Regions from separate parts of the Obesumbacterium proteus genome, predicted to be linked through region 3. Evidence: predicted binding sites of a transcription regulator. Region 3 holds the regulator's gene; each other region holds the start of a gene.
What was found. The regulator Fur, encoded in region 3, represses iron uptake genes when iron is present. The targets are predictions, from matches to a motif close to ATAATAATGAGAACNACTATCAA.
Positions count from the first base shown of each region.

Region 1: a site for Fur is predicted at 1,013-1,035, ahead of exbB (tonB-system energizer ExbB). Genes of this name have one in related genera too.
Region 2: a site for Fur is predicted at 1,282-1,304, ahead of efeU (iron uptake transporter permease EfeU). Genes of this name have one in related genera too.

Region 1 covers NZ_CP014608.1:1,804,848-1,807,123, forward strand. Annotated here, with positions in the region: gene exbD (TonB system transport protein ExbD) at 1-62, opposite strand, end outside; gene exbB (tonB-system energizer ExbB) at 67-933, opposite strand; gene yddG (aromatic amino acid DMT transporter YddG) at 1,409-2,276, shown strand, end outside.
Region 2 covers NZ_CP014608.1:2,289,512-2,291,787, reverse strand. Annotated here, with positions in the region: gene efeO (iron uptake system protein EfeO) at 1-346, opposite strand, end outside; gene efeU (iron uptake transporter permease EfeU) at 391-1,236, opposite strand; gene DSM2777_RS10760 (YodC family protein) at 1,655-1,837, shown strand; gene DSM2777_RS10755 (phosphoethanolamine transferase) at 2,112-2,276, shown strand, end outside.
Region 3 covers NZ_CP014608.1:2,478,211-2,480,486, reverse strand. Annotated here, with positions in the region: gene fldA (flavodoxin FldA) at 82-609, shown strand; gene fur (ferric iron uptake transcriptional regulator) at 929-1,378, shown strand; gene DSM2777_RS11815 (beta-N-acetylhexosaminidase) at 1,649-2,276, opposite strand, start outside.

The DNA of each region.
Region 1 (2,276 bases), 670 kb from region 3:
TCGTGAATCTCACGGCTTTCAGCGGATTCGCCAGCGGAATAATCATGAATGTGCAGTGCCATACCGCTATTCCACCTGCTTTTGGGGCGCGTTGAGGTCCAGATCGCGGCTTAGCAGCAACAGAATTTGTGCGGCTGCATCTCCCACCTGTGCGCGATGTTCGTTAATCATGCGGCTGAACAGGTTGTAAATCACCACGGCTGGGATCGCGGCAATCAGCCCCATAGCGGTAGCCAGTAGCGCTTCGGCGATGCCCGGCGCAACGACGGCCAGATTGGTCGTTTGCGAGTGCGCAATGCCGATAAAACTATTCATGATGCCCCAGACGGTGCCGAATAAGCCGATAAACGGTGCAACGGCACCAATGGTGGCGAGATAGCCGTTGCCTTTGGCAAGCTGACGGCCATAGGCCGCAACGCGACGATCGAGGCGGAAATTGGTTCGGTCTTTAATACCGTTGAGATCGGATGCGTGTGCTGAAAGCTGTTTTTCATCCTGAGCATCGCGTAATAGGGCTGCGCTTATGCTGTTCTCGGCGAAGGACTGCGATAATTCACAGGCCGTGGATAAAGAATTAGATGGAAACAGTAAGCGATATTCGCGACGTAATTGTTGTTTAGCGCGTAGCAGCGCAATGCTTTTGGCAAATAAGATGGTCCAAGTGATAACGGATATAACGATTAATCCAATCATCACGCTTTTCACCACAATATCAGCCTGCTGATACATGCCAAAAATAGAAAGATCCAGCGATGAAATTCCACCGGTAGAAACGTTTTGAACGGTGCTTGCCTGCTCGCTAATAAGGGGGGCTGCGCCGGAATATCCAGCTATACCAAAGCTCAGGAATAGCGCCAGAGATTGTTTTAGCATCCTGCTGAACTTGCCGTTAAAAAGGGTGAACTGTGCTAAAAAGTTTTCCGCTAATGCCATGCGGAGCCTCCGTTTTATTTTTTTCATTGGATTGAACTGCATTTATTGCGGACAGGATGCTAGCAAAGATTTAGATCAAATGATACTCATTATCATTCTCATTTAATTAGGTGGGTAATTATTTTTACAATTAAGAATAAATTTAGGTTAATTAATCATTTTGGCGTCTAAGTCTATTTTTCTAAGTCGTATAAATTGTATGGATATTGTCTTTTTGTGGCTTGCTCTTTGGGTGAAAATAAATTTTCAATTTAACATATTGTGCTTAATACCTTTTTTCCCTGAGGTTAGACGATAAATCGGCTGATTTTATGTGTGCCACTGCACCGCCGTTTATGGCTATTTAGATAATATCCATGCTGATGTTGTTGGATTTATCTAACTGAATACGTGAGAATGCTTAACTTGAGCCGCCCAATCAGCGCTATCTTTTTGGGCCAAATTTTTCTCTCTCTTTTATTCACTGCGAGGCAGTATGGATAGCAGTAGCAGAACGAAAGCAAACGCCTGTGGGATCTTGGCCATCTTGCTTTGGAGCACCATCGTTGGCCTTATTCGTAACGTTAGCGAAGGCGTTGGGCCAGTGGCAGGTGCCGCATTGATCTATACGGCGGGTTCTATATTTCTTTTCATTCTGTTGGGTTCTCCCAAACTGCGAGCCTTTAAACCGGTTTATTTGTTAGCTGGGGGCGCTTTGTTTGCCAGCTATGAAGTCTGCCTCTCTTTGGCGCTGGGTTATGCCACCACGCGAGCCCAGTCGATTGAAGTTTCGGTGATTAACTATTTATGGCCGAGTTTTACCGTGCTGCTCTCTTTTTTATGCAGCGGTGGTCGGTTAAAAATCAGTTTATTGCTGGGCGTGTTGCTGTCTTTATTAGGCGTAACGGTGGTGATAAGCGGCGGTTCATTAGCCTCACTTTCTGGAATGGCTGAGAATATCGTTGCTCATCCGGTTAGCTATGTATTGGCCTTTGTTGGCGCTATCCTGTGGGCGGTGTATTGCGTTGTGACGAATAAATACGCCAACGGACAAAATGCAGCGGCGCTGTTCTTCGCGCTCACCGCCGTCTGTTTGTGGATTAAATGGTTATTAGGCGGAGCTGAGAGTTTTACTATCTCTTTGCACAGCGCGTTTTATATCGCGATGGCCGGTGCGGCGATGGGCTTTGGTTACGCCGCGTGGAATATCGGTATGATTCGCGGGGATATTAATCTACTCGCGACGCTCTCTTATTTCACGCCTATTCTTTCGGCGTTATTTGCCTCGCTAATTTTATCTTCTTTGCTGCCGCCAACGTTCTGGCTAGGTGTTTGCGCCGTTACCGCAGGTGCTATTATTTGTT
Region 2 (2,276 bases), 190 kb from region 3:
GAACAATGATTTTTCCCTTCGGATTACTCAGCAGCCCGCAGGTCATATCGTATTCACCCGGCTCAAGGGTTGCCGTCATTTTTTGGGTGAATCCTGGGGCGATATTTTCGCGCTCTTCCACCACCATGACACCTTTAAGAATTTCCCACTCCAGACCTTTTTGGCTGTTGTTATGCACGATGAACTGGGTTTTTCCGGCAGGAATAGTGAGCGTCATCGGCTCACACTGTTTGTCATTGACCGCGATTTTCACCTGCGGCAATGCGTCGGCGGCAAATGCCGCGGTCGCAGGTAAGGCCAGTAAAGCTAAAGACAGCGCAGTGCGGCGGAAAGTCTTGTTAGACATAGAAATAACTCCCTGAGAAATAGGATAATCGTATTGAAAACTCATTAACGTGAATGACCCGCTTTACTATTCACCGCCGCAACATCTGCGCGCTGTGGCATGAAGAAGAAAATCAGTGCGGGGATCAGATACAGGAAATAGACCAACACTTCACTCACCGAAGGCGCTTCTTGATAGCCTAAAATGCCTTCTAAAAACGTTCCTAACAGTGAATGGGTAGAAAGTACATCGGTAAGATTGAAGGCGATATCTTGCAGATAATTCCATAATCCGGCCTCATGGAAGGCGCGTATTGCACCTGCGGCAAGACCTGCGGCGACAAACAGGATGAAGAGGCTTGTCCATTTGAAGAACTTAGCTAAGTGCAGCTTTATTCCGCCCCAATAAATCATCATGCCGACGAGAATGGCGCAGACGAGCCCCAATACCGCGCCGATGGGCGCCTGAACGCCAACGTCTTGCTGGAATGCCGCCAGCAGGAAGAAGACCGACTCTAGCCCTTCTCGCGCCACGGCGAAGAAGACCATCGCTACCAGTGCCCAACCCTGTCCTCTACCTGCACTGAGTGCGTTATCGATCGCCCCTTCGAGATGTGTTTTTACCGAGCGGGAAACCTTACGCATCCAGAACACCATGTAGGTCAGAATGCAGACCGCGACCACCGCAACCAGTCCTTCGAACAGTTCTTGCTGCTTTTGCGGGAATTCACCGGTGGTTTCATTGATGAAGATGCCCAATCCTAAACAGAGTGCAGCGGCGAGGATCACACCAATCCAGACGACGCCCAACCACTGCGAACGCTGGGTTCTCTTTAGATAACTGGCGATAAGGCTGACGATCAACGCAGCTTCAAGGCCTTCGCGGAACATGATGAGGAAGGGAACAAACATGCTTTTCTCTCTTGCCTGCGCACAATGCGCATGTAAAGAACCGTAAAAATAATGATACCGATTATCATTACGGTTAATAAAAAAACAAGCGTTCACCTCATATTATTTGTGAATTAAAGTGTGGCCAGTTGTTACCTTCTGGTATTTGAAATGAAAATAACTTTTAAAAACAAAGCAATGAGTTTTTTAAGTGAGCAATTTTTTATGACATCCGAAAAAGCGATTCGAGTGAACCAATAGGCATCTGCACCAGCGGAAAGTTATTCAATTTTTATCACTATAGACATCGGTTCTTTTCACTATTTATCGGGGCTAATTTGGTCTATTTTTTAATGCATACTTTATTTGAATATCTAAACATTCAATCAGATAAACGCATTCTGTTTATTATTTAGACCGATTTATTGAGGAGAGAAGCATGATTTTTTCAGTTGGTGACAGCGTGCAGAAAACCAGCGGTGGCCCGCGAATGACGGTTGCCGCGGTTAATGGCAATGACATTACCTGTTCTTGGAATGAGCTAGGAAGCGAAAAGCAGGAAACTATAGCGGCTTCACATTTGGCCCTCTACCAAGAAGACGGTGATTTTGGCGTTTGCTAAATATCGCTAAATCTTCACCTGATTAGCCCAAAGATTTCACGCCGCATGATAATCAATGCGGCGTTTTTTTATCACACAATGTCATTCACTTTGCAGACATTCCGCTGTTTTCACTCGCTGAGTTCTTATCACCTGAAGCCTTGATGGCTTAAGGCTATCTTAAGTTTGGCTCGCTAATCTGCCCCACTATAAAAGCGGTTTATTTATTACGCTTAATTCTTGGCCACTATTCCATCAGACATGGTCATTTAACGGGTTTTGGGGAGCGTTTACCTTGCAGCGAAAGGCGTTAAGAGTCAGTTTTTTATCACTGACCATTATTTTGGCAATTTACTTTACTCTCGTCGTTAACTTACCGATTTTGCTGCATTTCTATCGGATACTGACTTCGTTAGATAACTATAAACTCGGCTTTGCATTTTCAATCCCACTGGTGCTG
Region 3 (2,276 bases):
AGTGCTATAGTGCGTAAAGTACGTACTGGTCTTTCTCAAGATTCTAGTTTAATTATTTGATATAAAAGGTATAAACGCGACATGGCAATCGTAGGCATTTTCTTTGGCAGCGACACGGGCAACACGGAAAACATCGCTAAGATGATCCAAAAGCAACTCGGAAAAGACGTTGCTGAAGTTCATGACATTGCCAAAAGCAGCAAAGAAGACATCGAAGCATTCGATATTCTTCTGCTTGGCATCCCAACATGGTATTACGGCGAAGCTCAGTGTGACTGGGATGATTTCTTCCCTTCTCTGGAAGAGATCGACTTCAACGGTAAACTGGTTGCTCTGTTTGGCTGCGGCGACCAAGAAGACTATGCAGAGTACTTCTGCGACGCAATGGGCACCATCCGTGATTTGATCGAGCCACGCGGCGCGACCATCGTTGGTCACTGGCCAACTGCGGGTTACCATTTTGAAGCGTCTAAAGCGCTGGTTGATGACAAAACCTTCGTTGGTTTGGCTATTGACGAAGATCGCCAGCCTGAACTCACCGCAACGCGTGTTGATGCGTGGGTGAAACAAATCTCCGAAGAGATGAGCTTGGCTGAACTGGCTGGCTAACATGAAATTGAACCCGCTGACTGCATAAGCCAGCGGGTATTTCAGCGATTGGCGAAAGCAATTTGCAACATCTATGTAACTCATTTTTCTCGCTCTAGCCCCCGCCACCAGCAGAGTTACATATTTGTCAGTGTGTTACGTTTTATTTCCACCCTGTAGTTCCGTCCAAGTTGTTAACACACTGCGGTTTCCATTTACCGCCATCAGCTTTATAATGAATCTCAATTATATTTTCAGTTCGGTGACAATTAGGGCAACGCTGGCAGCAAATGCAGGCTATCCTAAACGTCTTCGAGCTAAGTAACGGGACAGAATCCGAATGACAGATAACAACACTCCTTTAAAGAAGGCTGGACTTAAAGTCACGCTTCCGCGTCTTAAGATTCTGGAAGTTCTGCAAGATCCAACTTGCCATCACGTCAGCGCAGAAGACCTGTATAAGAAGCTGATCGATATGGGTGAAGAAATCGGCTTAGCCACCGTTTACCGTGTACTGAACCAGTTCGACGAGGCTGGAATTGTGACTCGTCACAATTTTGAAGGCGGAAAATCTGTATTTGAACTGACCCAACAGCATCACCATGATCATCTGATCTGCTTAGACTGCGGTAAAGTGATCGAGTTTAGCGACGATTCCATCGAAAAACGTCAGCACGAAATTGCTAAAAAATATGGTATCCAGCTGACCAACCACAGCCTGTACCTGTATGGTCACTGCGCTGAGGGTGATTGCCGCGAAGACGAAAGTCTGCACGATGGCAGAGAGTAAAAACACGCGAGTGTAAATGAGGCGACCTGAGGGTCGCTTTTTTATTGCCTGAAATCCAAAGAATCCGTTTTCTCGGCAAAAAACAGACAAAAAAAAGCCCCTCAGGCAGGGGGCTAAGCAACTCACAACTAAATCACTCATATGGCTTCGGCAGATACCATAGCAACAATAATGATGATGAAACGGTATTAAGAACCACTGCATTAATACGTTATTGCGCTATTCCCTACCCCACCGGGGCAGGAAATACCGAACTTACCTATTTGGATATCACGCCTGTACCGGTTCTACGCGGCTATAGCGTTTACCATCTGGGCTCACTGAACGAATTTGAACGTCACCAGAAACGGTCGGTTGAGCTTTAGCATCATAACGCTGCCACTGCTTGCCGCCGTCTACGGAGTATTCAATCCCCAGCCCTGGCAGCGCAATGTTGGCTTCCAATTTCCCGCCCACGACTTTTGCCCCAGGAACCGGCAGGCGATATTCCACACCGGCTTTATCCATTTTCGCCAGCTCACGCTGCCCCATCAGGTTTGCAAAGCGCTGCCAATCGCTCAGCAGAGATTTTTTATCTACCAGATTGGTTTCACCGCCTTTATATTCGCGGCCCGCTTTGTAGTCCTGCTCCCAGCCCGCGCGATGCCATCCACGCTCCGCCACCGTCATAACGCGAGGATAGATTTTATACTCCATCATTTCGTCAGTGCGCGTAGTTTCACTCCACAGCTGCGCTGAGAGTCCATAAACGCCCGGCCATGGCTTATCGCTTTTCGCGGTAAAGAAATTGCCGTCACGGTCTACGGAAGTTTCCGCGTTCTGTGGCATGTTGTCTGGCGCGAAGCTGAAGATCTTACGCTCATCGTTAAAGCGAGTTCCCCAGTAGTAGCCATTTTCC